DNA from 4 places in the Specibacter sp. AOP5-B1-6 genome. Region 1 is predicted to be linked to each of the others. Evidence: riboswitches for the same ligand, from Rfam matches in the RefSeq annotation. Region 1 holds a riboswitch; each other region holds the start of a gene.
What was found. A riboswitch is a leader RNA that binds a small molecule or an ion and turns the genes downstream of it on or off. The one in region 1 is predicted to bind S-adenosylmethionine.

Region 1 (7,530 bases):
TGGCAAACTCGGGGATGACGGGATCGGCCTGGTCGCGGCCCCAGAAAACGTCGGGCTTGCGCGCGGCCACGGCGGCGTCGTCGAAGTACGGATCGCCCTCGGCGTCAACCACGAAGCCCGACAGCCCAACGACGGCGGCATAGTTGTCCGGCCGGTGGCGCAGCAGCGAGGTGGCCAGGCACATGCCCTGCGAGAACCCGAGCAGGCTCACGGAGGTGTGGTTGGTGCGCACGCTCTCAAGCCAAAGTTCGACGGCGGACGCGGCCTCCGTCACGGCCGTCACCGCATAGCTCAGATCATTGCGCAGCGGGAACCAGGCGTAACCGGGGCCGGCCTGCAGCGGCGCCCGGACAGAGGCCACCGTGAAGTCTGCAGGGAGCTGGGATGCCAGCGAGAACAGGTCCGCCTCATCGGCGCCATAGCCGTGAAAAATCACCAAAAGAGGTGTTCCGGGACGCTCATTTTCGGGACGTGACCAAAGGACTGTGGGGGTTTCACTCATGCCTCCATCTTTCCATGCATCGGGCCGGGCCCAAAAAACCGGGGTGGCGGAAATGGGTGCCTACCGGGCAGTATGGGTAGGTGAATGATTCTTTGCTACCGCATCCCTGGAACCGCTACGTCGCCATGGGCGACTCTTTTACCGAAGGCATTGGCGACCCGGAACCGAGCAGCCCCGGAGGCAACCGTGGCTGGGCGGACCGTGTGGCGGAGGAGCTCAACCGCGGCTCCGAAGACTTCAAATACGCCAACCTCGCCATCCGCGGCCGCCTTCTGGGCCAGATACTTGGCGAGCAGCTGCAGCCGGCGCTGGAGCTCAAACCAGACCTGATCAGCATTTCGGCCGGCGGCAACGACTTGATCCGCCCCGGCTCTGACCCCGACGCCCTGGCCGAACAACTCGACGTTGCCGTGGGACAGATGACGGCGGCCGGGGCCACCGTGTTGTTGCTCAACGGCCCCGACATCCGCGACACCCCAGTCCTGGGCATGGTCCGTGGGCGGGTGGCGATCTACAACGAAAATCTGCGCACCATCGCCGCCCGGCACGACGCCGTCGTCGGCGACATGTGGTCACTGCGCCAGCTCGGCGACACTCAAATGTGGGCCGGTGACAGACTGCATTTCTCCCCGTTGGGCCATCACACAATTGCGATCATGGTGCTGCAGGCGTTGAACATCAGGCACTCGCTGGTGCCCCTTGAGCCCAAGCCGCTGCCGCCGCAAAAATGGCAGGTGGCCCGGGCCGAAGACCTTGTATGGGCCAGGGAATTCTTGTTCCCCTGGGTGCTTCGTCGGCTGCGGCACCAGTCCTCCGGCGATGGCATCACCGCCAAGCGTCCCACCGCCGGACCGATTTTCGGCCCCCAGCCCTAGCCCGCCGCCAAAGCAACCGATTGTTGCCTGCTTTCACGACTAGGATGGAAGCAGGTGCAGTCAGTTTCGCGCCCTACGAAGAAGAGGTGTGTTGTGCCAGTCATGCTCGGGTCACTTGCAGAGGGCAGTGTCGCTGCGTCTTCTTCCGCGTCATTCAACATTCGGCCGTATTTTGTGCTGGTGTTCATCGCCATCGTGCTCATCAGTTCCTTCGTCAAGGCGGCAGCCCGCAAGAAGCGGGCAGCCCAAGCCAACCCATACGCGCAGACCAACCAGGCTGGCAGGGTTGGGGTTGCCCACCAGCCAACAGCGAATGTCCCGTATGTGGGGACGCTGCTCAATGGGGTTCCGCTGGGCAACTACGACAATTCCCATGGGCACCAGACCACCGGATTCGCCAACGAGCGGATGCAGGCGGAGACGGAGCTCAAGCGCCAGCTTGACGCCTTGGACACCGCCCGCCGCAACGGCCAGGTGACGGCAGACCAGTACGCCGTCCACCGCGAGGCAATCTTCAAGAACTTCTAAACCCCAAGCCAACTGGCCCGCAGTTATGGTTGCTGAATCAGCCTATTTAGGTTGATTCAGAAACCACAACTGTGGGCCAGTTGGCTAAGCGGGCCAAATGCTTAAGGCGTGAAGAAGGACTCCTGCAGCAATCGGCCCACGGCAGCCACTTCGGTGAGGAAGCCGTCGTGGCCAATGCCCGAATCAATCCGGGCAACGTCCACGTCTCCCGGCAGTGCTGCCGCCAAGGCTTCCGACTGGGCCGGAAAATACAGCCTGTCGCTGTTGACCGCCGCCACCAGAAATTCAACGCCGCCCGTCACGGCCAGGGCCTGCTCGAGTGTGCCGCGGCCCCGTGTGACGTCGTGGCTCATGAGCGCCTCGGTGATGGCGATGTAGCTGTTGGCGTCGAACCTGCCCGCCAGTTTGTGGGCCTGGTGGTCCAGATAGCTTTCAATCTGGTACCTGCCCACGGCGTCGGTTCCGAGCCGGCCGTGGCTGATGGTGCCGCCGTCGTCCTGGGCCTTGCGGCCAAAGCGCGACTCCATCTCCGTTTCAGACCGGTAGGTGATGTGGGCAATCCGGCGGGCGAGCCCCAAGCCTGAGATGGGGGCTGCGCCGTCGTAATAGTCCCCGCCGGCAAAGTTCGGGTCCTGGCGGATCGCCAGCACCTGAGCTTGGGCGAAGGCAATTTGCTCGGCGGTGCTGGCCGCGCACGACGCCACCACGGCGCAGCGCTGCACACGACCGGGGTACGTGGCAGCCCACTCCAGCGCCCGCGCGCCGCCCATGGATCCGCCAATGACGGCGTGCCAGGAGCTGACACCAAGGGCGTCGGCCAGGCGCGCCTCGGCGTGGACGGAGTCGCGGATGGTCACGAACGGGAAGCGGGAACCGTACGGCCTGCCGTCCCCGGCAATGCTGGACGGGCCGGTGGTGCCGTAGCAGCCGCCGACGATGTTCGCGCACACAACAAAGTATTTGTCGGTGTCGATCACGGCGCCGGGGCCCACGAGGCCTTCCCACCAGCCGTCTTCCTCGGAATCGCCGCGGCTGACATGGGTGCTTCCGGTGAGGGCGTGCTGGATGAGCACGCCGTTGTCGCCGGCGGCGTTCAGCGTTCCCCAGCTTTCAAAGGCCATGGTCACCGAGGGCAGCACGCCCCCGGCTTCCAGCGGCAGTGCGCCGATGTGAACCGAACGCAGCACCCCGCCGCCCTGGCCAACAGCGGCCGACCAGGAACTGCCGGCCGGCTCGGGTGTGCTGGTTTCAATCTCGGGGGTCACCATGTTGCGCTCCGCTGCCGTCTTTGTCACGCGGCTCATTCAGCTCACGGACGATTTTGCGGCGCGGAACCCGGCTTCAAGGTCGGCGATGATGTCGGCAACATTTTCCAGGCCCACGGACAGCCGCACCAGTCCCGGGCGCACGCCGGCGGCAAGCTGCTGCTCGGGTGAAAGCTGCGCGTGCGTGGTGGACGCCGGGTGGATGACCAGGGATCGCACATCGCCCAGGTTGGCGACGTGGGAGTGCAGCTCCAGGCCGTCAACAAAGCGCTTGCCGGCTTCCGCACCGCCCTTGATGTCAAAGGAGACGATGGCGCCGATGCCCTTGGGCCCGTACTTGCGTCCGCGCTCAAACCAGGGGCTGGAGGGGATTCCTGCGTAGGCCACGGCCTCCACATTTTCATTGCTTTCAAGCCATTCGGCCACTGTCACGGCGTTGCTGACGTGGCGTTCAACGCGCAGGCTCAACGTCTCGATGCCCTGGGCGATGAGGAAGGCGTTGAACGGTGAGATGGCGGAGCCCAGGTCCCGCAGCAGCTGCACGCGGGCCTTGAGGATGTAGGCCAGGTTGGCGCCCAGGGCGCTGCCGACGCCGAGGTCGCGGGCAAACACCAGCCCATTGTAGGTTTCGTCCGGGGTGTTGAAGCCGGGGAACTTCTCCGGGTCGGCAGCGAAGTCAAACTTGCCGCCGTCGACAATCACGCCACCAATGGCGGTGCCGTGCCCGCCCAGGTACTTGGTGGCCGAGTGGATGACAATGTCGGCGCCCCATTCCAGCGGACGGAGCAGGTACGGGGTGGCCAGGGTGTTGTCAACGATCAGCGGCACACCGGCCTCGTGGGCAATGGTGCTGATGTTTTCCAGGTCCAGGACGTCCTGGCGCGGGTTGGACACCGTCTCGCCAAAGAATGCCTTCGTGTTCGGGCGGACGGAGGACCGCCATTCGTCCAGGTTGTCGGGGTCGGACACAAACGTGACCTCGATGCCGAGCCGCTTCAACGTGTGCGCGAGCAGGTTGAACGTGCCGCCGTAGACGCTCGGGCTGGAGACGATGTGGTCCCCGGCCTCGGCCACGTTGAGGATGGCGAAGGTCGTTGCGGCCTGGCCCGAGGCGAGCAGCAGGGCACCGACACCGCCTTCCAGGTTGGCAACGCGCTGCTCCACGGCATCCGTGGTCGGGTTGCCGATGCGGGTGTAGATCGGCTCCAGCTCGGCAAGGGCAAACCGTGCGGCTGCGCTTTCGGCCGACGGGAACACGAACGACGTCGTCTGGTAGATGGGCAGGGCCCGCGCACCGGTGGTGGCGTCCGGCTGCTGGCCTACGTGGATCTGACGGGTTTCAAATGACCAACCGTTACTCATGGATGGAATCCTTCACACTAGAGGCCTGCAACAAAACCCTCCGGCGCAGACTGCACGGAAGGGCCTTGAAATCGATGGCCCGCGCTTGCACCGCAACCGGTCGGTTCGATGCCAGGTCCTCACCCGGGGCACCCCACCGCGGAAGGAGGGTTGCCGGTCAGCAAGCCGGGGCTGTGCGCTGACACTCATGACCTGCATCCAGTGTGGAAGAAACCCCGCAATGCCGCAAGATTGTGACAACTTTATGACTTAAGCGAAGAACTGCTTGATTTTTGGCCCAAAAGGTGGCTTCGGCTGAACAACCGGATGACCGCTTGCCGTTTCGGGGCCATTCCGTCTGGACTGGGCATGCAACTGCGGAGCGGGAAGCAGTTGATGCAGTCAACAACCACGGACGACGCCGGACACGCACCTTCCAGCGCCCGCCCCCTGCCGCCGGGCTGTGGACTTACTTGCCCAGTCCTGCCCGGCGCAGCGCCTCGGCCATGGCGGTGTTGGCCGACGGCGCGGCTGAATTGGCCAACCGAACTGCCGGGTTGGGGCGGCCCTGCGCCCCGGCACCCCGGTTGGAACTCTGGGTGGAGCCCTGGGTGGAGCCCGGCTGCCGGCCCTGCCCTCGTCCGCGCGCATCGGCAGCGCCGCCCTTCGGCGAGGGACGTCCGGAAGTCCGGGAGCCGGCGTCGGGCTTCCCGGGCTGGGAATTTCCCGTCTTGGCACCGGCCCCCACCTCGTCGTCCAGGCGCAGGGTCAGGGAGATGCGCTTGCGTTCGGGCTCCACCTCGAGGACCTTCACACGCACCACCTGGCCGGATTTGACCACTGCATGCGGATCGGACACAAAGGAATTGCTCATGGCCGAGACGTGGACCAGCCCGTCCTGGTGCACGCCAATGTCAACGAAGGCGCCAAACGCCGCCACATTGGAGACCGTTCCTTCCAGGATCATGCCCGGACGCAGATCGGTGATTTTCTCGATGCCGTCGGTGAAGGTGGCGGTTTCAAAGCGGGGGCGGGGGTCGCGGCCGGGCTTTTGCAGCTCGGCAACGATGTCCTGCACCGTCGGCAGGCCGAAACTGCCGTCGACAAATTCGCCCGGGTTAACGGCACCCGCAGCGCCCACTCCCCCGGAGATTTCCGCCGTCGAAGCACCAACGGCGGCCAGGATCTTGCGCGCCACCCCATAAGCCTCCGGGTGGACGCTGGAGGCGTCGAGCGGCTCCGCTCCCCCGGTGATCCGCAGGAACCCGGCGCACTGCTCGAAGGCCTTCGGGCCAAGCCGGGCAACCTTGAGCAGTTCGCGGCGCTTGGTGAAGGGCCCGTGTTCGTTCCTGTGTGCCACGATGTTTTCACTCAACAGCGGGCCGACGCCGGCCACTCTCGCCAGCAGCGCGGGAGAGGCCGTGTTCAGGTCCACGCCCACGGCGTTCACACAGTCCTCCACCACGGCACCCAGGGAACGTTCAAGCTTCGCCGGGGTGAGGTCGTGCTGGTACTGGCCCACACCAATGGACTTGGGGTCGATCTTCACCAACTCGGCCAGCGGATCCTGCAGGCGCCGCGCAATGGACACGGCCCCGCGCAGGGACACATCCATGCCGGGCAGCTCGGCACTCGCCAGTGCGGAGGCGGAATACACCGAGGCCCCGGCCTCGGACACCACCAGCTTCGTGACCTTTTGGCCAGGGCTCACGCGCTTGAGTTCGGCGACCAGTTCGGCCGCCAGTTTGTCGGTTTCCCGGCTGGCCGTGCCGTTGCCGATCGCCACCAGTTCAACGTTGTGTCGTTGCGCCAGGGACACCAGCGTGGCGAGGGCTTCGTTCCAGCGCTTGGCCGGGGCGTGGGGATAGATGGTGTCGGTGGCCGCGACCTTGCCGGTGCCGTCGACAATGGCGACCTTGGTGCCCGTGCGCAGCCCCGGGTCAAGTCCCAGGGTGGCGCGGTTTCCGGCCGGCGCGGCAAGCAGCACATCACGCAGATTGGCGGCAAATACCCGGACCGATTCCTCTTCCGCGCTTTGGAACAACCGCACCCGCAGGTCCACCGAGAGCCGGGTCAGGATGCGGGTGCGCCATGCGAGGCGCGCACTGGTCATGAGCCAGGTGTCGGCCGCACGCCCGGATTCGGCAATGCCCAGGGACTGGGCCACGGCGCTTTCATAGCGGGAACGCGCCTGGGCCTGTGCGTCTGCGTCCCGGGGATCGGCCTCGGCCAAATCCAGTGAGAGCACACCTTCCTTTTCGCCGCGCAGCAACGCCAGCACGCGGTGGCTGGGCAGGGTGTGCGGAGGCTGGGCAAAGTCAAAGTAGTCCTTGAACTTCTCGCCGTCCACGGACTTTCCGGCTTTCGCCGAGGAGCGCAGCCGACCGGTCTTCCAGAGCTTCTCGCGCAGCCCGCCCACGAGCACGGCGTCCTGCCCGGCCCGTTCAATCAAGATGGCGCGGGCGCCGGCCAGTGCGTCGTCGGCGCTGGCCACTCCGCGGGCGTTGTCGACAAAGGCGTCCGCTTCGACGGCGGGGAATCTGGACGGGTCTGCCAACAGCGCATCCAGCAGCGGCTCCAGTCCCGCTTCACGCGCGGCGTCGGCTTTGGTCTTGCGGGTTGATTTGTACGGCAGGTACAGATCTTCCAGGTCGGATTTGGTGGCGGCCGCGTCGATGGAGCGGCGTAACCCGGCCGTCAGCTTGCCCAGGCCGTGGATGGTCTCGAGCACCGCAATCCGGCGGGCCTCAAGCTCGCGCAGGTACCGCAGCCGCTCCTCCAGATCGCGGAGCTGGGCATCGTCCAGGGTCCCCGTGGCTTCTTTTCTGTACCGGGCAATGAAGGGGACGCTGGCGCCGTCGTCCATCAAGGCAATCGCAGCGCGAACCTGGGCCTGGCGGACACCGAGCTCCGCGGCAATGGCGGCACTGATGCGGTCCTCCCGGGCGGCAGGGGTGGGCAGGGACAACGGGGTGTTTCCAGAATCAGTCACCCCTCAATTCTGCCCCACGGGCGGCGC
Region 2 (7,530 bases), on a different contig from region 1:
CGGATGCGGTTTCCGGCGCTGTCGGCGATCTCGCCGTCGTAATGACCAAAACACTGGTGGGTGTTGTTGCCCAGGATCCCAAGATTGATGGCCGAGACTTTGTCGTAAAACGGCGTGAACACCAGGTCCGCCGATTCTCCGTGGATGTGCCACGGCGCGAGCCAGTCGGTGTTGCTGTAGTCCCACACCAGGTTCTCGCTGATCTTGTGCAGCCGACCATCCACCAGCAGCGCATTTTCGGTGGCGCCGGTGCCGTCGGTCCACTTGGAACCGAGCTGGATGCCGATCGTGCGCCCATCAGTGGTGCCCGAACCGGCACCCCAATTCCAGTGCATCGAGTACGGCCAGCGGCCACGCCCGTGGTCCAGCACGGCCCACGAGTCGCCCGCCGGAAGGCTGACGGTGCGCCCGTCAACGTTCAACGTGCCGCTGGCGGGGCGGGCCACATCCTTGACCGTGTACTGAAAAAGCCGTTCGCTCCACGGCACCACAACACCCAGGGACTCGTGGCCTTCGGGCCGGGCAGCCATGATGTCCAGCCGCACCCGGGGTGTCTGCGCCCGCAGCCGGGTGCCGCCCGGAACCTCGGCAATGTCAATGGTCAGGTTCTTGGTCTGCGCCCGGGCGGAGCCCTCGCCCAGCGACCGCGGCAGGGTGGCGCTGCCGCCAAGAATGCCCGTCACGTTGGCGCCAACGGAGTCACCGGTGGCCCGGTCCAGCACCCACAGTTCGTGCACGGCCGCGTAGTCCAGCGAGGAAACGGTCAGGGACACAATATGGGTCGGGGAGGTGATGGCCCAATACTCCCAGCGCTTGTTCCGCCCCCACCGCTGGCGCCCGCGGCCAATGCCTGAGGTGTCGTGCAGCGGGGTGCGCGTCCACCCCACGGCGGCCGGGTTGAGCCGCCCGTCGAGAAGGGTCAGTGCAACCGGGGTCGTAATTTCCGTTTCAACCAGCATGCCCGGCGAAGCCCTCAACGTTGAGGGCAAACCTTGTCCGGCTGCCAGGGCGGGGTGCGGTCGCGTCACGGCGCCTCGCGTCGGCCCGTTGCGCATGGCTCACAAACACCCCTTAATATAAGTTGAATCACTGCAAGACTACCTTTTGGCAACATTTCCCGCGCCGCGCCGGGCAACCGGCCGACGGGCGGCGGGCGGCGGGTGAGGGGCGGCGGGTGAGGGGCCCGCGAGCCGGCCCGTCTTCCTGCCTAGCTTGAGCCCGACCCCGAGGCCGCGGGGACCAGGATCCACAGGGCCTCGACGGGGTGGGCTGAAAAGTTTTCCCAGCTGTGCGGCTCACGGCCGGGAAATGACAGCGTGTCTCCGGCCTTCAACTCATAGGAATCCTGGGTCATGCGCAGCGTCAGCTCGCCGCTGATGATGTGCAGGACATCGACGTCGCAGTCGACGGCGTACAGTTCAGCTTCCCCGCGCCCGTACGGCTCGATCGTGGCACCAAGGATCTGCAGGCGCCGCTCCGAGCGCGAGGTCAGCAGCCGTTCAACAATGCCCTCGCCGCCGAGAGAGATGCGCGGCCCCTCGCCACGCCGGGCCAAGTGGGTTTCCGGGGCAGCGAACAGTTCACCAATGGAGATGGAGAGGACCTGGCACAAGGTGACCAGGGAAGCCACACTCGGTGAGGTCAGGTCGCGCTCGACCCTGCTGAGGAATCCCTTCGTCAGTCCAGTCGCGTCCGCCACGTGCTCAATGGTGAGCCGCTGGTCCTGCCGGGCTGCGCGAATCCGCGACCCAATGGCCACCGGGCCGGCACTTGGTTCCAGGGGCAAAGCTTTCATTGCGGCTCCTTACGCCACCAGCGCCACTTGAATTTAAGCGGCATATTGACTGTAACTACCATCACAGTTTAGCCTAATAGACAACAAATGTTGCTTTATAGGCAATATTTTTGGGGAATCCCAATCACTTAGCACTGGAGCATCGCGTGGACTTAAACATTGCCATAGTCGTCTTATATTTGGTGGCCATGCTGGCCTTTGGCTGGTGGGGCAAATCACGAACCAAGAACAACAGCGACTTCCTCGTCGCCGGCCGCCGCCTGGGTCCCTTCCTCTACACAGGGACCATGGCCGCCGTCGTGCTCGGTGGCGCCTCCACGGTGGGCGGGGTGGGGCTTGGTTACAAGTTCGGCATCTCGGGCATGTGGCTGGTGGTCGCCATCGGTGTCGGCGTACTGCTGTTGAGCCTGCTCTTTGCGCCCACGCTGCAGAAGCTGAAGATCTACACGGTCTCGCAGATGCTGAGCCTGCGTTACGGCCGGGAAACCACCAAGGTTTCGGGCATCGTCATGCTGGCCTACACCATCATGATTTCGGCAACGTCGACGGGTGCCTACGCCACCATCTTTGTGGTGCTGTTCGGCTGGGACCGCTGGCTGGCCATCGCCGTCGGCGGGGCGATCGTGCTGGTCTATTCGACCATTGGCGGCATGTGGTCCATCACCCTGGCCGACCAGGTGCAGTTCGTCATCAAGACCGTGGGCGTTTTCCTGCTCATGCTGCCGTTCGCGTGGAACGCCGCGGGCGGCCTTGGCGGCATCCGTGAGCGCGTGGATGCAAGCTTCTTCCAGTGGGACGGGATCGGTGTCCAGACGATCATCACCTACTTTGTGGTCTACACCCTGGGCATGCTCATTGGCCAGGATATTTGGCAGCGCGTCTTTACGGCCCGCACACCGGAAGTGGCCCGTTGGGGCGGCACCGCGGCCGGCATCTACTGCATCCTTTACGGCGTTGCAGGAGCGTTGATTGGCATGGCCGCCTACGTGGCGCTGCCCGCCATTGACATCGCCAACCTGGGCAAGGACGTTGTTTACGCTGAGGTTGCCACCGACCTGCTACCCATGGGCATCGGCGGAATCGTAATGGCCGCGGCCGTTGCCGCCATGATGTCCACCGCCTCCGGCTCGCTCATTGCCGCCGCGACAGTGGCCCGCAAGGACGTCATTCCGTTCGTCGCCAGCTGGTTCGGCAAGGACATCGACAACTCCGACTCCGCCAACCCCGAGCACGACATCAAGGCCAACCGCTGGTACATTCTCGTGATCGGCCTGCTGGTGGTGCTGATCTCCATTGTGGTCAACGACGTGGTGTTCGCCTTGACCATCGCTTACGACATCCTCGTCGGCGGCCTGCTCGTGGCCATCATCGGCGGCCTCGTGTGGAAGCGCGGCACCGGCCTGGGTGCCGCCTGGTCCATGGCCGTCGGCTGCATCGTCACCATCGCATCCCTGGTCATTTACGCCACCGGGATCATCCACAGCGTCGACGGCATCTACGCCAACGAGCCGATCTACTTCGGCCTGGGCTCCTCGCTCATCGTCTACGCTGTGGTCTCCCTGCTGAGCCCGGAAACCCCAGCCCATATCCGCAAGGTCTGGGACGACCGCCTGGCCGCTGCCGCCACCGACTCCAACCCCGACGAGGAAGCCCACGCGCTGGCGAAGTAACCCTCGCATCTGCCCCGCACTCGTGGTTGTCAATTCAACTGATTTAGGTTGAATTAACAACCACGAGTGCGGGCTAGATTTTTTGTTTGGAGGACGACGGCGGAGGAGGCTGCCGCGGTTGTCCCGGCTGCGGCTCTGGCGTCCTTGTGTGCATCCGCCGGTCGCTTGCACGGGTGGCGACGGCGGCAGGTGACGTAATAAATTACGTCACCTGCCGCCGTCGAGCCTTAAAGCAGTAGCCTTGGGAACAGCTTCATGAGATGCGACGCCAAGCTCCGACTGGTCGCACACCAACCCCATGCTTCACGGGTGGTTCGGATGAGGAAGTGACCGGCGGAAAGCTCCGTTCGGTAAGAGCAAGCAAAGGCTTCCACCATGACTTTCACTTCCGTGGCCCCCGCAACCCGGCGCAAGATTGCCCGGCCCGCCAGCATCCCCGTCCTTCCGGCCGTGGACCTCAACCTTGGTTCCGTGTCGTTTGCGACGCCCGGTGGCTACCACCAGTACTGGTCGGGCGAGCCCGTCGAGTTGGTCGAAGCACTCACACAGGCCGTCCGGCCGGCCCAGTGGATCCCGGAAATCGCCACTCTGGTTGTCACCGTGGCGCAGACCGGTGTCAGGGCGGGTCGCCGGATCGGCTTCGGGCTCACCGCGCACTGACGCACCAGCGGCTCGGCGTGGGGAGGCGTCGGGTTCACGAGATCTCGGCGATCACTGACCCCTGCGCCACTTCGTCGCCTTCCTGGACCCGAAGCCGGACGGTGCCGGCAACGGGCGCGTAAATTTCGGCGTCGACCTTGTCAATGGCGACCTCGGCGAGCAGGTGCTTCTCGGCCACCGTGTCGCCGTCGGCCACGTACCAGGTGGCCACGACGCCGGGTTCGGAGGCATCCCCCGTCATCATCGGAAACAGGACTTCACTCATGCAGCTACCGCCGTTCGGACCGCGGCCTCAATGCGTGCGGCCGTTGGCAACACAGCATATTCGAGTTCATGGGCGTAGGGAATGGGCACGTCCGGCACGCACACGCGGCTGAAATGCTTCAGCAGGGCGGGGTCGTGCTCGGTGATGGTGGCTGCAATCTCCCCGGACAGCCCAAATGACTGGTAGCCCTCATCGACCACAATGACTTTTCCGGTCTTTGCTGCCGTGGCGATCACGGCTTCACGGTCCAGCGGCACCAGCGAGCGCAGGTCCAGCGCCTCGACACTGATGCCCTCCCCCGCCAGCTTCTCCGCCACGTCCAGGCTGTGGTGCACGGACAGCGACAGGGTCACGATGCTCACGTCGGTGCCCTCGCGGACCACCTTGGCCTTGCCGATCGGGACCTCGTACTCCTCTTCGGGCACGGCGCCGATGGAGCGCTGGTTCTTCGCCATCCACGCCAGCCCCATGACGCCCTTGTGGAACATGTAGACCACAACAGCTCCGCGCCATCGCTAAGGCCCCCGATAGCTTCGGTGGCACTGCGATGGACGGCGCCCACGACCGGTTGCATCAGCGCTGCGGCTGGCTGGCAGCCTTCTTCTTGGCTGCCGCACTAGTGGAGGCCCAAGTGCCGCCAAGCAAGGCAGCGCAGCTGGAGGCCATGACCACCATGCCCGCATTTCCCTTGACGAGGCCCGCAATAAACAGGGCCGCCATGCATGCGAGCCCCATGGTCATGCCGATCAACATGATGCGGGTGGCGTAGTAGTCATGGGTCTTGGTCTGCTGTGTGGCGGTCATGGAATTCTCCTTGGTTGAACTATCTTGTGGGGTCGAAGCAATGACACAACTCTACGCAAGTACTTTCCATTGCGTCAAGTACTTTCTGAATATTTCTTTTGGCTGGATTTTCCGGCATCCCGAAACTTTTTCGCTAGGAGTCCCGGCCGGAAAACCGCATGAATCCGCGCTACAGTAGGGGCTGACTTTGAGGAGCAACTCCCGTGCCTGAACGAATTCCCACCCCGGCAGAAATTAAGCGCTGGCGCCAATACTTGGCCGATGAACGTGCCGAAGCCTCGGTCTACCGGGACTTGGCGAAGCGCCGCGACGGCGAAGAGCACGATATCCTGATGGCCCTGGCCACAGCCGAGGGACGCCACGAACAACACTGGCTGGACCTGCTCGGTGACCACGCCGGTCCGCCCATGCGTCCGTCATCCCGCAACCGGCTTTTGGGGCTGCTGGCCCGCCGCTTCGGCTCCGTGTTTGTGCTTGCATTGGCGCAGCGTTCGGAGTCCAGGTCCCCATATGCCACCGATGCTGATGCCACCGATGCCATGGCCGCGGATGAATCAATCCACGAGGAAGTGGTTCGCGGGCTCTCGGCAAGGGGCCGCAACAGGCTCTCCGGATCCTTTAGGGCAGCCGTCTTTGGCGCCAACGACGGCCTCGTCAGCAACCTTTCCCTCGTGATGGGCATGGCTGCAACCGGGGTTGGCAGCCAGGTGGTGTTGTTCAGCGGCATCGCCGGCCTGCTGGCAGGGGCGCTGTCGATGGCTGCCGGCGAGTTTGTGTCAGTGCGTTCCCAGCGTGAATTGCTTGACGCCTCGCAGCCGACCCGGATCACCCTGTCCGCAGCTCCTTCCCTCGACCTTGAAAACAACGAACTTGTCCTGGTTTATTTGGCGCGAGGAATGTCCCGCGAGGCGGCCGAGCATCGGGCAGCCGAGCGCCTGGGCCAATTTACCTGCGACTGCGACCCCAGCCTGTCGCTGCAGGCGGAGAACTTTGAATCACCCAACGAACTTGAAACCCTGGGCACGGCCTGGGGTGCTGCAAGCTCCAGTTTCTGTTTCTTCGCCTCCGGTGCCATCATCCCGATCCTGCCGTTCCTGTTCGGCATGACCGGGATCGGTGCCCTCGTGCTGGCGTGCACCCTCGTGGGCTTGGCACTGCTGGGAACGGGTGCCGTCGTTGGCTTGCTGTCCGGGGCCTCCCCGTTGTGGCGCGGCTTGCGGCAACTGGCCATCGGCATGGGTGCCGCCGCTGCAACGTACCTACTGGGCCTGGCCTTTGGTGGCCTGGTCGGCTGACGGTTTTCGCCTCTCAGGCCAGGGGCACGCGGGCCTGTCGTCACACGGGCGTGTCGTGACGCGGGCCGGTGTCATTCGTGTCCGAGTTCGCGCAGGGTGTTCGAGATAACGTCAACACTGCGGCTGAGTTCGGCGATGCTGTTGGTGAGTATCCGGCGCTGCTGTTTGAGCAATCCAGCTCGTTCGTGATCACTCATGGTGTCCCAGTTCGCCATTTGTGTCCGCATTTGTTCCAGCGGCAGACCGACGGCCCGTCCGGCCAGAATGAGCTCAAGCCGACGCTTGGCCGCCTGACCGTAATCCCGATACCCGCTGTGGGATCGGGTGATCTGGCCAGGGCTGAACATGTCCCGCGCTTCGTAGTACCTGATCGCTGACGGGGCCGCCCCGGTTAAACGTGCCAGTTCGCCGATGCGCATGGTTGCCTCCTTGACCTTCAAGTTACTTTAGACATTAGCCTGACGATGCCAGGAAAATCCTGCAACCATCGAACGAAGGAATCGCATGTCTGAACTGCTTGAGTTCTCCGCCGCTGTTCTCTTTGCATGCCGACTGGGTTTGTTTGCCGCGCTGCATGTGTGGCCCGGAGGGATTCATCTCTTTCGGAACGCGGTGAGTGATTATGCCACGTCGTCATCGCCACTGACACGGAAATTATCGGTTTGTTCCTCATGGACGGCCGCTGCTGCCTGGTTGGCCCTTGGTGCCGGGTTGTTGTTGGATCCGCGCTGGGAATCCCAGCCGGTGGCACCGGCCATCTGGCTCATCATCCTCGGCGTCATCCTGGCGACGATGCCGTGGGTTCCTACCGACGGACCAGGCGTGCGGCCAACTTTTCGCGGACGGTTGCACATGCTGCTTGCAGTCGGCTGGTTCACCATTTCCTACTCAACGATGGGACCGCTGGCAGGGCTGCTGGACCTTGCCGGCATTCCCGCATTGGCTGAAACGCTGAGCGTCAGCAGAATCGTCGCGGCCATCGCACTGGCGGCACTCGTCCTCTCGATGCTCATTCGGCCCCTGCGCAGTCGCACCTTTGGC
Region 3 (7,530 bases), on a different contig from region 1:
TCTCCACAACACCCCTGGATGCCACCGTCACCATTCCGGCCTCCAAATCGCTGACCAACAGGTATCTCGTGCTCGCAGCCATCGCCGACGGTGAATCCCGTCTGCGCGCGCCGCTCCAATCACGCGACTCGGACCTGATGATCGGCGCATTGCGGGCCTTGGGCGCTGTCATCACCGAAGTTCCCGGCACCGGCGACGTCCCCGACCTCGTGGTCACGCCCATCCCGGCCGGCTCCACAGCGCCCGGCACCATCGAGGTCGACTGCGGCCTTGCCGGGACCGTCATGCGCTTCGTCCCGCCGCTGGCCGCGCTCGTTGCCAGCCCAGTAAAGTTCGACGGCGACCCGGCGGCCCTGGTGCGCCCGATGGCTCCGATTGTGGCTGCGTTGGAAGGGCTCGGGGTGCGGGTCGAGGACGGGGACGACGGCTTCCTGCCGTTCACCGTCCACGGCACGGGCGCTGTTGAGGGCGGTCACGTGCAGGTCGACGCAGGCGGTTCCTCCCAGTTCATTTCAGCCATTTTGCTGGTTGCACCGCGCTTCAGCAATGGGCTGCACCTTGAGCACACCGGCGATTCGGTGCCCAGCCTCGACCACATTTCAATGACAGTGGAAATCCTGCGGTCCATGGGGGTTGTGGTGGACTCCTCCACGCCCAAGCACTGGAAGGTGCAGCCCGGACCCATCCCCGGCTTTGACGTCTCGCTGGAGCAGGACCTCTCAAACGCCGGACCCTTCCTTGCCGCCGCCCTTTCCACCCGCGGCACCGTGCGAATCCCGAACTGGCCGTCAAACACAACACAGGTGGGCGACAAGTGGCGGGAAATCCTGCCGCAGTTCGGTGCCACGGTGACGCTTAATGACGGTGTCCTGACGGTCACCGGCGGTCCGGACATCCTCGGCGTCGACATCTCCGACACCAGCGAGCTGGCCCCCTCAACGGCGGCCATCTGCGCCCTGGCCTCGACCCCGTCACGATTGCGCGGCATCTCGCACCTGCGCGGCCATGAGACCGACCGGCTGGCGGCGCTTGCCGCTGAAATCAACGCCCTTGGCGGCAACGTCGAGGAAACCGAGGACGGGCTGATCATCAACCCCGCTCCCCTGCACGGCGGCGTCTTCCACAGCTACCATGACCACCGCATGGCCACGGCCGGCGCCATCATCGGACTTGCCGTGCCCGGCGTCGAGGTTGAAAACATCGCCACCACCGCCAAGACCATGCCCAACTTCCCAGCCATGTGGGCGGCCATGGTGTCGCAAACTGCTGGCACAGCTGGAGTTGGCACTGCGGCGGTTGAAGCCGAGGCCTAGGGAATGGCACGGGACTACAGCAACTGGGACGAATCAGACGTCCGCGTCAGGGCCAACAAGAAGGGCAGCCGGCCGCGCACCAAAGACAGGCCCGCCCATGAGGACGCCGTCATTGGCAGGATCATCACGGTGGACCGCGGGCGGTACACGGCCATTGTGGACGAGGACCTGCCCACCGAACGCACCTTGATTGCCGCCCGCGCCCGGGAATTGCGGCGCAATCCCGTGGTGGCCGGCGACTTTGTGGCACTGGTGGGTGACGTGACGGGCAAGCCCGACACCCTGGCCCGCCTGGTCCGGGTTGAGGAACGCCGCACCCTGCTGCGCCGCAGTGCCGACGACACGGATCCCGTGGAGCGGGTGGTGGTGGCCAACGCCGACCAGCTGGTCATCGTCGTCGCGGCAGCCAACCCCGAACCCCGCACCGGATTCATTGACAGGGCGCTGGTCGCCGCCTACGACTCCGGCATCGCACCCCTGCTGCTGATCACCAAAACTGACATCAAGGATCCGGCCGAACTCCTCGCCAACTACGAACACCTGGACATGACAGTCATCATCAGCCGCACTGCCGCTGCGGGGGCTTCCGGCATCGACGCCCGCAGTGACGACGGCGACTCCGCCCTGCTGGCTGGCGGTGCCGTGGAGCAGCTGCACGGCTACCTTGACGGCAAAGTCAGCGTCATGGTCGGGCATTCGGGCGTGGGCAAGTCAACCATGGTCAATGCGCTGACAGGTTCGCAGCGTGCCACGGGCGGCGTCAATGCCGTTACCGGCCGCGGGCGCCACACCTCTTCGTCCGCGCTGGCCCTGCAGTTGCAGGACGGGCTGCCCGGCTCGTGGATCATTGACACTCCGGGCATCCGGTCCTTTGGCCTGGCACATGTGAACGCCGACAGGATCCTGCAGGCCTTCCCCGACCTGCAGCCCGGCACCGACGACTGCGAACGCGGCTGCAAGCACGACAGCGTCGCCGTGAACTGCGGGCTGGACCCCTATGTGGCGTCCGGGAACGCGGGCGACGCCGGACCTGCCCGCCTTGCGTCGCTGCGCCGCCTGCTGGGCACCAGCGACAGGACAGAAGGCCGCGCCGAGGCGAAGGAACTGGGCATCTTCGAGTAGTCCCCACCGGCCCCCTAACCTCGTTCCTCGGCAAGGGATCCCTGCCGGCGTGGGCCCATCCACCGGCACCTTAAGCTCGTTCCTCGGCCAGGGATCCCTGCCGGCGTGGGCCCATCCACCGGCCCCAGCTGTCCCAAGCTGCGCACAACCGGCCCCCGCTGTCCTAATCTGCGTGGAACTCGCCGCGGTTGTGCCGCAAAACTGTGTTATGCGGCACACCCGCAGTGGGTTCTGCGCAGCTTGGAACATTTGGCCAGCTGCCCGCGGCTCAGTTGGCTTCTGCGCACGGCTAGGCGCTTGCAGGATGCCCAGGCGCCACTGCCCGTGAACTTGTACGCGCCACTCACAGCGGGTGGTGCGCATGAGTTTTGGTTCGTCACCGCATATACACCACTGAGCTCCAGTTGTGCGTATAAGTTCACGAAGGTGGCGCTGACGGGTGTTTGCGCCAAATCGCGATAGCGTGAAGCGTATGACGATCGAACCCCAGACGTACAACGATGACCTCCGCCTGGCACATGTCCTGGCCGACAGCGTCGACTCCCTGACGATGTCCCGCTTCAAGGCCCTCGACCTGGGTGTTGAAACCAAGCCGGACCTGACCCCCGTGACGGACGCAGACAAGTCCGCAGAGGAGTCCATCCGCAGCCAGCTGGCCCGGGTCCGCCCGCGCGACGCCGTGCTGGGTGAGGAGTTCGGCAGCAGTGGACACGGTTCCCGCCGCTGGATCATCGACCCGATCGACGGCACCAAAAACTTCGTCCGCGGCGTCCCCGTCTGGGCCACGCTGATCGCCCTCGTCGATGAAGGCGTCCCCGTCGTTGGCCTCGTCAGCGCGCCGGCCCTGGGCAAGCGCTGGTGGGCCGCCCAGGGAACCGGCGCCTACATGGGCAAGTCGCTCGCGGCAGCCACCCGCATCCGCGTTTCAAACGTCGCCGAACTCAAGGACGCTTCCCTGTCCTACTCGTCACTGAGCGGCTGGGCCGAGCGCGGCAACCGGGACGAGTTCATCTCCCTGACCGACGACGTCTGGCGCACCCGGGCCTACGGCGACTTCTGGTCCTACTGCATGGTCGCCGAGGGCAGCGTTGACATTGCCTGCGAGCCCGAACTGAACCTGTACGACATGGCCGCACTCGTCCCGATCGTCACCGAGGCCGGCGGGCGCTTCACCTCGCTCGAGGGCGCCGACGGCCCCTTCGGCGGCAACGCCCTGGCCACGAACTCGATCCTGCACACAGAGGTGCTGCACCGCCTCAACCCCAACTGGGATGACCTGCTGGGCTGACCCCAACCAAGAAGCACAGGTGAGTTAAGAACGACGGCGTCCTCCCGCCGTCGTTCTTTTTGTCCGCCTGGCGCGGGGCTGCTTCGGGCGAATGCGGGCGCCCGTTACGCAACGTAACAAATGCGCCGTCGGAATTCTTGGGCTAACCTTTTGGGCATAGGTCACGAGTGCCAGCGCTAAACCCCGGTTTGCTGGCCGGCAACCCTCCTTTCGCGGCGGGGTGCCCCGGGTGACGACCTGGCCAGGCCGGAACGGTCATGGCAAGCGCGGACTCCTTGGCACCCCCAAGCGTCCTTCCGTCGAAGGAAACATTCATGAGCAACGCCCTGTTTGAGGAAACACTGCTTGAGAACACACAACTGGCGGAAACCTCCCTTGCCAGCCGCCCCCTGCTGCCTGTCGTGGGCCAGGACCTGCCTGCCCCGCTGATCCAGGGCGGGCACGTGCGGTATGCCAATCTTGACTATGCAGCATCGGCGCCGGCCATTGAAGAAGTGGCGGCACACCTGAACGAGGTGCTGCCGTACTACGCCAGCGTGCACCGGGGCGCCGGCTTCGCCTCCCAGGTAAGCACGTCGGTGTATGAAAACGCCCGGCGGATCGTTGCGGACTTTGTGGTGGCCCGCCCCGACGACACCGTGATCTTCACCCGCAACACCACAGACTCACTGAACCTGCTGGCCGGGTGCGTGGCAAGCATCCTCAAGCAGCAGGGCTATGCGGAGGGCCGCGCCAACGTCCACGGCGAGGTGCTCTACCTTGACATCGAGCACCACGCGAACCTGCTGCCGTGGCAGGCTCTGCCGCACCGCTCGGTGGTCGCCGCCGATTCCATTGCGGCCACCCTTGCACGGGTGGAAACCCAGTTGCGTGCCGGCAATGTGCTGCTGTTGGCTGTCACGGGTGCCTCAAATGTCACGGGCGAGGTGCTTCCCGTGGACGAGCTGGCCGCGCTGGCGCACCGCTACGGCGCGCGCATCGTGGTGGATGCTGCCCAGCTGGCACCGCACCGCCGGATCGACCTGTCCGCCAGCGGCATCGACTACCTCGCGTTCTCGGGCCACAAGCTCTACGCACCGTTCGGCGCCGGAGTCCTGGTGGGCCGCCCCGACTGGCTCGACGCCGGCACGCCCCATCTGGCCGGCGGCGGCGCCGTAAAGGACGTCAAGCTCGAGTCAACGCGCTGGACCGAGGGCCCGGCCCGCCACGAGGCCGGCTCCCCCAACGTGCTCGGCGCGGCCACGCTGGCCAAGGCCGCCACCGCCCTGGCCGCCCTCGACGCCAACGACTGGCACACCCACGAACAACTCCTGCGCAGCCACCTGGTCGCCGGACTGTCCGCGCTCGACGGCGCCACCGTCCACACCCTGTTCAGCGACGCCGACACCCACCCGGACTGCGGCAGCATCGGCGTCGTTAATTTCTCCGTCACCGGGTACGACGCCGGACTGGTTGCGGCATACCTGTCGGCCGAACATGGCGTAGGCGTACGCGACGGCAAGTTCTGCGCCCACCCGCTGCTGAACCGTTTGGGGCTGCCCGCCGGTTCACTGCGAGCCAGCTTTGGGGTCGGTTCCCGTCTCGAGGACGCCCAGCGACTGCTCGACGGCATCAGCACGCTGCTGCGGGACGGGCTGGGCTGGGACTACGTGGTCGACGCCGGCCGCTGGGTCCCAGCCGACGACAACCGCGTCTACCCCGGCTGGGCGCCAAACACCCCGGGCACGGCCGGTGCCGCCCCCTGCACCACCGACCAATAAACGCTCGATCACATACGGGGGCGTTTCAATCCTGCCAGCGGGCACCAGGCCTGCCAATAGCCATTAGAGAGAGCGAGGGTTGGGTAGAGGGTAAAGTTGAACGGCACCAACGCACAACACCCCAGGAGCGAACATGGCAGGCACCGGCGGACCGGTCTTCGACGCCGAACGGCGCCAACGCATGGCAACAGCCTTCCTTGAGGGCGGTGGCCACTACCACAAGGTCCGCCCCGGCTACCCGCGTGAATCCCTTGACTGGCTGACCGAAGTCGCCGCGCACCCCCTTCATGACGTCCTAGACGTGGGGGCCGGAACGGGCAAGTACACCCAGTTGCTTGCCGGGCGCGGCTGGACCCTGACCGCCGTCGACCCCTCGGCCGACATGCTCGCTCAGCTTTCCCACGCTGTCCCGCAGGCCACCGCGCTTGTGGGCACGGCCGAAAACCTCGAACTGGCCGACTCCACCATGGACCTTGCCATAGTCGCCCAGGCCTGGCACTGGTGCGATCCCCTCACGGCCAGCACCGAGATTGCCCGCGTGCTGCGCCCCGGAGGCACCCTCGGGCTGGTCTGGAACCAGCTCGACGTCGGACTCCCCTGGGTGCACAGGTTGGCCCGCATCATGCACGCCGGTGATGTCCACAAGCCCGACTTCCGCCCCACCCTCGGCCCGGAATTCGCGCCCGCCGAGCCCCACAACACCCGGTGGGGCCAGACGCTGACCCCCGAGGAGCTCATGGAGCTGGCCAAGTCGCGCAGCTACTACCTCAAGGCCTCGGAGCAGGTCCGCGCCAAAGTGACAGCCAATCTGCGCTGGTACTTGTTTGAGCACCTGGGCCACGTCCCCGGCACCGAACTACAACTTCCCTATGTGACCCAGACCTGGCGCACCCGGAAGTTGTAGGCCGTCCCGTCAGCAGGAACCGGCGCCCCAAGAACCGCACCTCGACAACGGCAGCCCAAAAAGCATATGATTTCGGCATACCTACAAAATTGATTTAGGCACTTCGAAGGGTTGATTGTGCTCGAGACTGCCACAACCGGGAAAAAGCCGCTGCGCAAACCGCGCGGCGGACTGCTCCTGCTGCTGGGCCCTGCCTTTGTGGCCGCCATTGCCTATGTCGACCCCGGCAATGTTGCAGCCAACCTCACCTCGGGTGCCAGCTACGGCTACCTTCTGGTCTGGGTCCTGGTGGCGGCCAACGTCATGGCCATGCTCGTTCAGTACCAGTCGGCCAAGCTGGGCGTGGTGACAGGCAAGTCGCTTCCGGAAATTTTGGGCGAACGGTTCACGACACGCAGCCGGCGGCTTTACTGGGCACAGGCGGAACTGGTCGCCATGGCCACGGACCTGGCCGAAGTGGTTGGCGGGGCCATCGCCCTCCACCTGCTGTTTCAGCTGCCGCTGCCGGTGGGCGGGCTGATCGTGGGACTGGCCTCCATGGTTCTTCTCACGGTGCAAAACCGCCACGGCCAGCGGCACTTTGAACGCATCATCATCTTCCTGCTCGTCATCATCACCATCGGTTTCCTTGCCGGGCTGGTGCTCAGCCCGCCCGACCCGGCGGGCGTGGCCGCCGGCCTGATCCCCCGCTTCGACGGCTCGGGCAGCGTCATGCTCGCGGCCGGAATGTTGGGGGCAACCGTGATGCCACACGCCATCTACCTGCACTCCCAGCTGGCCAAGGACAGGCACCCCGACGCCCGCAGCACCCCGGCAGGGCTGCGCAGGATCATCAAGGCCACCCGCCTTGACGTGGTGCTGGCCCTCATTTTGGCCGGCGCCGTCAACATTGGCATGCTCCTGCTGGCCGCCTCAACCCTGGGCGGGATCTCCGGAACCGACAGCATCGAGGGCGCCCACACGGCCATCGTCAACAGTCTGGGGCCGGTGATCGGCGTCGTCTTCGCCATTGGCCTGCTGGCCTCGGGGCTGGCCTCCACCTCGGTGGGCGCCTATGCCGGGGCCACCATCATGAACGGCCTGCTCAAGGTGCGGATCCCGCTGCAGGCCCGGCGCCTGGTCAGCCTCATCCCGGCAATCGTC
Region 4 (7,530 bases), on a different contig from region 1:
CAGCAGCCATGCCGTGAACCTGACGGTTTCCCCCACGGCGGCTTCAGTCCGGTCCGCCAAGTACACCAACGCAACCTCGGGGACATCACGCCGCGACCCAGCCAGTGCAGGGGCAACCAAAGGGGACCGTTTAAAGCTGGCCCCATCCTGTACACAGCTTGCCATGCCATGGTCCTGGTGGTTCTTCACGGCGGCACATTCCATCCACTGGCCGGTCGCAGCGTGTCAGTCCCGTATCGGGCCAACTCCGTGCGGAAAGCCATTGACTCTCAGTGTTAAAGAGTGGCTGGGGCACAAATCATAACGGCGTTTTCCCGCAGAAGTTAAAAGCCGCCCGCCAGTGCGCGTGCCGCCTGCTGGTAGGAGCGGGTGACTCCGGCCTGGGTGAGCTTGGTGACCGGGGAACCAAGTGAATAGATGAATCCGGCAGGCTTGCTGAACGCCAGGAGCCTGAAGTGGACGCCGCCGTCGGATGTTTGCATGGCGGTGAAGGCCTCCTCGCCCAGCGCCGGGTGTCCGGGCAGGGTTCCGTACCCAAAGCCTGCCATCGTTGCCTCAGCCCCGTCGGGGCCTGACATCGTTTGAGGTTCCACCGTCCACACCACTTCGCAGGGCACCGGCAGTCGAAGGCGGCCCACCCCAAAACCGCTGACGACCCGGGCGCCAACAATTGCCCGGGGAGGCGCCGTGACCTGCAGGCCGGCACGCTGCTGGATCTGCCAGGTCATGATGCCTTCGGCCAGGGCCGCAAAGGCCTCGGCACCGTGCCCCACCAGGATGGTCTTGTCCACGTGGTCAAATCCCTTGGGCCACTCCACCGCACCGGCAGGTTTTTGCGCCGCCAGCCGGGTCAGGCCGAGGCAGGGATAATCCAGGCGGCCGCGGTCAGCTTTTGGCAACACGTGCACTCCATTTCAAGGCGGTTTGTTGTTTCTTGGGCAGGCCGTCCACCACAAGGTCGTAGGAATCCTCCAGCATGTCCAACACCATGTCCGCGTCCACCGCCGTGCAGTCCACGGTGTTCCAGTGCCGTTTGTTCAGGTGGTAGCCCGGGACGATGCCCGCGTGCGCGGTGCGCAACTGCGCAGCCAGCAGCGGATCGCATTTCAAGCTGATGGACAGCGCCGGCACGTTGAGGTCGCCCAGGGCAAACACCTTGCCTGTGCGTTGTTCGCCGCCGCTGCTGGCCCTGACCTTGAACACGCTGAGTTCGGGCCCAAAGGGGAAGTCCTCGTAGGCACCGGCCAGGGCCAGCGCGGCCGCACGCAAGGATTCCGCATTGAGGCTCATGGCTGCGTCCGTGCTTCTTCGCCGGCCGCTGCGGAGCCGGACGCTGCGGCGCTGAGCACTGCGTAGCTCAGCATCGCGAACTCCCCGTGCTTGCTGGCGGCGCTCAGCTTGAGCCTGTCGGCCCCCACATTGCGCGGCAGCAGCGGCGCCCCGCCAACCAGTGCGGCCGGGGCGATCGTGACGACGAGTTCGTCCAGTGCCCCAAGATCCAGGAACTGCCCGGCCAGGTCGCCGCCGCCAACCACCCACGCGTCCAGGTCGCCGGCGGCATCCTTGATCTCGTCCAGCACATCGGCGACAGGACCGTTGACGAAGCGCACATCCGCCCCTTCAGGCACGGGCAGCGTCCGGGAGGTGAACACGTAAGTGGGCTTGCTTCCGTAGTACTGCTGCCATTTGGCGGGCTCGGCCAGCAGGTTCTCCGCCTTGAGAACCCATTCGTAGGTGGAGGAACCCTCCACAAAGACGCCCATGGTGTCCATGAATCCCGCAATGTCCGGCCCGTCCGTGTCGTCAACGGCAAAGAGCCAGTCCAGCGAGTGGTTCCGGTCCGCCAGATAGCCGTTCAGCGTTGCCGCCGTGTAGTAAACAATGCGCGTCATGGCATCAACGCTACCCGTTGAAGAGCCCGGCGGCACGTGCCGGTTCCCCAGCCGTCAGGCTATGGAGTGGCCAGGTAGTCCTCGAGCAGCACAACCTTGAGTCCGGCAGCCTTTTGCGCCTGCAGAAATGCGCCAAGGTCGTCCGGGAACTCCGGCCGGAAGTGCATCAAGACAATGTCCCCCGGCCGCAGCCCGGCCCCGATCTGATAGTCCATGCCACCGGCGTTCGCCTTGGCTTCCCAGTCAATGATCGCCTTCATGCCGCACTCCGCCACGGCCTGTCGGATGGCCTGCGTGTAGGGCCCACCGGGTGGCCGGAAGAACATCGGCCGACGTCCGTACTGCTGCTCCTCGTAATCGGCCATGCCGCAGATCTCTGCTTTTTGCTGTTCGTAGCTCAACTTGATGAAACCCAGGTCGTGGGTCATGGTGTGGTTCTCGATCAAGTGCCCGGCCGACACATATTTTTGGTAATACTGGGGATCGCCCGCAACGAATGTGTGCGCCAGAAACAGCGACGCCTTGATGCCGTTCTTCTCCAGCAGCGCCAAATCCGAGTCCCTCTTCAGGGCGCCGTCGTCAATGGTCAGAAACACCACCTTTTGCTCGGTGGGCACCTTGGTCAGCACAGGGGCCAGCCCATTTTCGATTGGCGGCAGGACGTAGTCCGGCACGAGCCCGTCGAGGGTGCTGACCCTCCCTGTCACCGGATCAGTCACCGGATCGATCGCCGGCGTGCTTGCCGGAATGTCCGACGCCGGGGCCCCCGTCGGGTCCGCCGAGGCAGTTTTCGCCGTGCTCGGCGGGGCTGGCGTGGCAGACGGGCCTGACGCGACTGGCGTGGCAGACGGGGCCGTCGCCGCGCTGCTGCCGGCATCCCCTGCGCTTGCCGCCGGAAGGGCTGGGTCCCCGCCCAAGCTGGTCGTTGCGGCGACCCACCAGAAACCGGCGACCATCAGGGCAACGGCCACGGCGAGTATCAAGAACCCCATCCAGCGTGCCCGGCGGCGCGAATGGTCAAGATGGTGCGGCATGTCTTCCTTCTGGGCGTTCAGCATCGACTGTCAGGAACGGTGCGCGGGCATTGCCGCGATGGTTTGATCATAATCTGGCTGACGGGTCCTGCGCGTCACATGCGGCAAACAATTTTTGCGGGGCGTTGCCGGACGCTAGGCTGACACACATCCCATCCAGAGCGGCCGAGAGACCTGGCTTGTTGACGCCGCAGCAACCCTCCAACGCCCGCCGAATTACTTCGGCAGGCCAAGGAACGGTGCTACCGCCAGAAACGATGGAAAGGAATCCACTCGTGTCTTTAAATACCACCCACATCCGCACCAGCCATGCCGGTTCGCTGCCCCGCACGCCCGCCCTGCTCGCCGCCAATAAGGTGAAGGAAGCCGACGGTGCCACGGCGGAATTTGAGTTGCTGCTGCAGGAGTCCGTCGTTGACGTGGTGGCACGCCAACAAGCCGCCGGCATTGACATCGTCAACGATGGCGAGTTCGGCCATGCCATGTCCACCGCCGTCGATTACGGCGCCTGGTGGTCCTACTCCTTCGCCCGCATGGGCGGACTGGAGCTGGACGCGGACCAAAAATGGGCTCTCGACCCCGTCGAGTCGACGCCCGGCAACATTGCCCTGACGGGCTTTGTGCACCGCCGCGACCGCACCATCTTTGCCGAGGCCTACAACGACCCCGCCTCCGGCATCTTCTCCGCCGGCGCAAAACTGTTCCCCAAGTGCACCGGTCCCCTGACCTACACCGGGCACGACGCCGTCGCCTCCGACATCAAGAACCTCACCACCGGCATGGCCCGGGCAGGCGTCGAGGAAGGTTTCGTCGCCGCACTGTCTCCCGGCAGCGCCTCCCGCATCTCCAACGAGCACTATGCCACGGAGGAAGAGTTCATTTACGCCTGCGCCGATGTGTTGCGTGAGGAATACACTGCCGTCATCAACGCCGGGTTGACGCTGCAGATCGATGACCCCTCGATCGCCGAGAACTGGGATCAGATCACCCCGGCCCCCTCGATTGAGGACTACCTGAAGTTCACCCAAATCAGGGTTGAGGCGTTGAACTACGCACTGCGTGGATTGCCGCAAGACCAGATCCGCTTCCACTTGTGCTGGGGGTCCTGGCACGGCCCGCACACCACAGACCTGCCGTTCCCCGAGTTGGTTGACACCATGCTGAATATCAACGCGGGCTCATATTCCTTCGAGGCAGCCAACGTCCGCCACGAACATGAGTGGAAGATCTGGCAGGACACCAAGCTGCCCGAGGGCAAGTCGATTGTGCCGGGCGTCGTCTCGCACGCAACAAACGTGGTTGAACACCCGCAACTTGTGGCCGACCGCATTGAACGCTTTGCCTCGGTGGTGGGGCGAGAAAGCATCATCGCTTCCACTGATTGCGGACTCGGCGGCCGCGTGCACCCGCAGATTGCGGCAGCCAAGCTGGCGGCACTTGGCGAAGGTGCGGCACTGGCCAGCAGCCGGCTCTGGAAATAATCCCCGCTGCCGCCAGCGCAGTGCGGCTACAGGCCCAGTGCGGCAGCCTCGATTTTGGGGCAGGTGTCCATGACGACATCCAGGCCGGCGTCCACTGCCCGCTGTGCCGCCGCCTCGTCGATGACACCCAGCTGCAGCCAGACGGCCCGGGCGCCCACCGCAATTGCCTGGTCAACCACGTCGCCAACCCTCGTGGAATTCACAAAACAGTCAACAACATCAATGCGGCCCGGGATCTCCGCCAGTGTTTTATAGCCCGTTGCGCCGTGGACGTCGTCGCCCTTGAGGCTGACCGGGATGATCTCCTGGCCCAGGTGCTGCTGCAAAAACAAGGAAACGCCGACGGCGGCGCGGCGGGGATTGTTGGAGAGTCCAACCACCGCCCAGCGGCCCGGCGTTGTCAGCAGGCGGCGAATGGTTGCGGGGTCGTTTACATGTGCCATGAGCTGAGCTTATGCCGTCCCTGCAGAGGTCGGCCAATTGAATTGTTACGCTTCGCGAACCGCTGCACGTCCGCCAATTTCTGTCGGTCCGGTGCCGGGCCCTAGTCTGAAGGTGACCATCCCGAGCGGCTGAGAGATCTGGCTCAACGACGCCGCAGCAACCCTGGTCGGCCCCCTTTGTGGGTGTCGATACCGGCAGGGTGCTACCGCCAGGACCGATGGAGTGTTGCCATGTCTGCTTTACTTTCGCCGCCCACACCAGTCTCAGCCTCAGCGTCCCCGCCAGTCTTTGATCCGCGGGGCACGGCCGCCATGCCGGTGTCCTTTCATGAGCTGGGCCGTTCCTTTGGCTCCGGGGCCGGCACCCACACGGTGCTCCGTGATGTTTCGTTTGACGTGCGGGCCGGGGAGATTGTTGCCCTGCTCGGACCCTCGGGCTGCGGGAAATCCACTCTTCTGCGTGCCGTGGCCGGGCTCGATGCCCCGAGCACCGGCGCCGTGTCCATCGACGGAACCACCGTGTCCGGCATTGATGCGCGCTGTGCCGTGGCATTCCAGGAGCCCCGCCTGCTGCCCTGGCGGACGATCGCCGGAAACGTGGCGATTGGTGTGCCCTCCGACGCGGACGCCACCCGCAGCCGCCGAGCGGTGGAACAACTGCTGAAACTGGTGGGCTTGTCGGATTTCGCCGGGCACAGGCCTCGGGAGGTTTCCGGCGGCATGGCACAACGGGCGTCCCTGGCCCGCGCCCTCGCCCGCAATCCCGGCGTTTTACTGCTGGACGAACCCTTCGGCGCCCTGGACGCCCTGACCCGGATCACCATGCAGGACCTGCTGCTGGATGTGCACGCCGCCGAGCCCGCAACCGTCCTGCTGGTCACCCACGACGTCGATGAGGCGCTGCAGCTGGCCGACCGCATCATCCTGCTCGGACCGGACGGAACAGACCGCCCAGGGTCCACCATTGTGCGCACGGTCGAAGTGCCCGGCCCGCGCCCCCGCGCCCGGGCGTCAACAGAACTGGCCGGCCTGCGCAGTTCGCTGCTGGCCAGTCTCGGCGTCGACGGCCACTAGCCTCCCCATTCGAGCGCACCTGCACTCCTGCGCAGCTGCGCTTCACACACTTTCACCACCGCAACCATTTTTAGGACCCTCATGCCTGTTTCACACTCTGTCAACCGCCGTTCCTTCCTAAGCGTCGCCGCCGCTGTCTCCGCTCTGGCCCTGGCCGGCTGCGCCGGTGAAAACGCAGCCACCGACGCAGCCGGCAATGGCGGCGGGTCCGGCACACTGACCATCGACTTTGCCACCTACAACCCGTTGAGCCTGGTCATCAAGGAAAAGGGTTGGCTGGAGGCGACCCTGGCGGACAAGGGTGTCACCGTGAAATGGCTGCAGTCCGCAGGTTCAAACAAGGCCAACGAGGCGCTGCGCGCCGGTGCCGTCGATGTTGGATCCACGGCCGGCTCCGCCGCGCTGCTGGCCCGCGCCAACGGATCCCCCATCAAGACCATCTCCCTGTACTCCCAGCCGGAGTGGGCGGCACTGGTCACCGGCAAGGGCTCGGCCATCACCTCGGTCGCCGACCTCAAGGGCAAGTCCGTGGCTGCCACCAAGGGAACCGACCCGTACTTCTTCCTGGTCCAGGCGCTGGAGGAAGCTGGGCTGAGCACGAAGGACGTGACAGTGGAGAACCTCCAGCACGCCGACGGCCGCGCAGCCCTGGCGAACGGTTCCGTGGATGCCTGGTCCGGCTTGGACCCCATCATGGCGGCCGCCGAACAGGAAGGCGCCACGCTCTTCTACCGCAATCTGGATTTCAACACCTACGGTTTCCTGAACGCCACCGAGTCGTTCCTGAAGGACAAGCCCGAACTGGCACAGACCGTTGTGGACGCCTATGAAAAAGCTCGCATTTGGGCCGCGGCCAACCCCGAAGAAACGGCACAAATCCTGGCCGACGCCGCCGGGCTCAAGCCCGCCGTGGCCAACACGGTGATTCTCGAGCGCAGCAACCTCGACGTGTCAGGGATTCCCGGGGACAAGCAGCGCGCCGTGCTGGCCAAGATCGGGCCCACCTTTGTGGAACTCGGCGACGTCAAGACCCAGGCTGAAGTCGATACCGCGTTGGAGACCCTCCTGGATGATTCCCTGGCCGTGAAGGCAAATCCCGACTCGATCAAGGAAGCCTGATGACAGCCACCACCACGGCCGCGCGCCGCAGCGGGTCCGTCCGGAACCTGGCCAACGGCTGGGCCCGGCTGGGCCTGGGACTGCTGCTGCCGGCCCTGATATTGCTGGCCTGGCAGCTGAGCACGGCCGCCGGACTCTTCTCACCGGTCCAGCTGCCGGCGCCCCGTGCGGTGCTGGAGGCAGGGACCGAGCTCATCGCACGCAACGAACTGTTCGGCCATGTGGCGATCTCCACGCAGCGGGTGCTCATCGGATTCGTTGCCGGCGCGGCACTGGGTGTTTCACTCGGTGCCCTGGTTGGGCTTTCCAAGGCCGCCGAGGTGTTGCTGGGCCCCACGATCGGCGCCCTGCGGGCCGTCCCGTCCCTGGCATGGGTGCCGCTGCTGATCCTGTGGATGAAGATCGGCGAGGACTCAAAGGTCACCCTGATTGTGATTGGTGCGTTTTTCCCCGTATTCACCACGGTGTCCCTGGCCCTGCGCCACGT

Region 2: it holds a riboswitch for S-adenosylmethionine, as region 1 does, so the genes downstream of both, ACT3TS_RS07805 (hypothetical protein) here and ACT3TS_RS00810 (bifunctional o-acetylhomoserine/o-acetylserine sulfhydrylase) in region 1, are expected to answer to the same signal.
Region 3: it holds a riboswitch for S-adenosylmethionine, as region 1 does, so the genes downstream of both, ACT3TS_RS10395 (aminotransferase class V-fold PLP-dependent enzyme) here and ACT3TS_RS00810 (bifunctional o-acetylhomoserine/o-acetylserine sulfhydrylase) in region 1, are expected to answer to the same signal.
Region 4: it holds a riboswitch for S-adenosylmethionine, as region 1 does, so the genes downstream of both, ACT3TS_RS11135 (cobalamin-independent methionine synthase II family protein) here and ACT3TS_RS00810 (bifunctional o-acetylhomoserine/o-acetylserine sulfhydrylase) in region 1, are expected to answer to the same signal.

The regions. Positions count from the first base shown of each region.
Region 1 covers NZ_JBQSVT010000001.1:161,109-168,638, forward strand. The annotation lists gene ACT3TS_RS00790 (alpha/beta hydrolase) at 1-502, opposite strand, end outside; gene ACT3TS_RS00795 (SGNH/GDSL hydrolase family protein) at 628-1,377, shown strand; gene ACT3TS_RS00800 (hypothetical protein) at 1,480-1,905, shown strand; gene metX (homoserine O-acetyltransferase MetX) at 2,007-3,200, opposite strand; gene ACT3TS_RS00810 (bifunctional o-acetylhomoserine/o-acetylserine sulfhydrylase) at 3,210-4,532, opposite strand; SAM riboswitch class IV at 4,609-4,725, opposite strand; gene ACT3TS_RS00815 (Tex family protein) at 4,981-7,503, opposite strand.
Region 2 covers NZ_JBQSVT010000011.1:86,873-94,402, reverse strand. The annotation lists gene ACT3TS_RS07820 (DUF2804 domain-containing protein) at 1-959, opposite strand, end outside; gene ACT3TS_RS07815 (helix-turn-helix domain-containing protein) at 1,208-1,795, opposite strand; gene ACT3TS_RS07810 (sodium:solute symporter) at 1,984-3,465, shown strand; SAM riboswitch class IV at 3,717-3,828, shown strand; gene ACT3TS_RS07805 (hypothetical protein) at 3,841-4,125, shown strand; gene ACT3TS_RS07800 (biotin/lipoyl-containing protein) at 4,160-4,390, opposite strand; gene ACT3TS_RS07795 (transketolase C-terminal domain-containing protein) at 4,387-4,878, opposite strand; gene ACT3TS_RS07790 (hypothetical protein) at 4,964-5,194, opposite strand; gene ACT3TS_RS07785 (VIT1/CCC1 transporter family protein) at 5,398-6,489, shown strand; gene ACT3TS_RS07780 (MerR family transcriptional regulator) at 6,561-6,908, opposite strand; gene ACT3TS_RS07775 (DUF998 domain-containing protein) at 6,994-7,530, shown strand, end outside.
Region 3 covers NZ_JBQSVT010000016.1:90,539-98,068, reverse strand. The annotation lists gene aroA (3-phosphoshikimate 1-carboxyvinyltransferase) at 1-1,313, shown strand, start outside; gene rsgA (ribosome small subunit-dependent GTPase A) at 1,317-2,435, shown strand; gene hisN (histidinol-phosphatase) at 2,908-3,723, shown strand; SAM riboswitch class IV at 3,883-3,996, shown strand; gene ACT3TS_RS10395 (aminotransferase class V-fold PLP-dependent enzyme) at 4,038-5,483, shown strand; gene ACT3TS_RS10390 (class I SAM-dependent methyltransferase) at 5,617-6,387, shown strand; gene ACT3TS_RS10385 (Nramp family divalent metal transporter) at 6,505-7,530, shown strand, end outside.
Region 4 covers NZ_JBQSVT010000018.1:58,500-66,029, forward strand. The annotation lists gene ACT3TS_RS11110 (hypothetical protein) at 1-189, opposite strand, end outside; gene ACT3TS_RS11115 (DUF1990 family protein) at 324-902, opposite strand; gene ACT3TS_RS11120 (MmcQ/YjbR family DNA-binding protein) at 886-1,290, opposite strand; gene ACT3TS_RS11125 (dihydrofolate reductase family protein) at 1,287-1,892, opposite strand; gene ACT3TS_RS11130 (polysaccharide deacetylase family protein) at 1,952-2,926, opposite strand; SAM riboswitch class I at 3,076-3,190, shown strand; gene ACT3TS_RS11135 (cobalamin-independent methionine synthase II family protein) at 3,202-4,407, shown strand; gene ACT3TS_RS11140 (CoA-binding protein) at 4,434-4,850, opposite strand; SAM riboswitch class I at 4,964-5,075, shown strand; gene ACT3TS_RS11145 (ABC transporter ATP-binding protein) at 5,082-5,924, shown strand; gene ACT3TS_RS11150 (aliphatic sulfonate ABC transporter substrate-binding protein) at 6,006-7,043, shown strand; gene ACT3TS_RS11155 (ABC transporter permease) at 7,043-7,530, shown strand, end outside.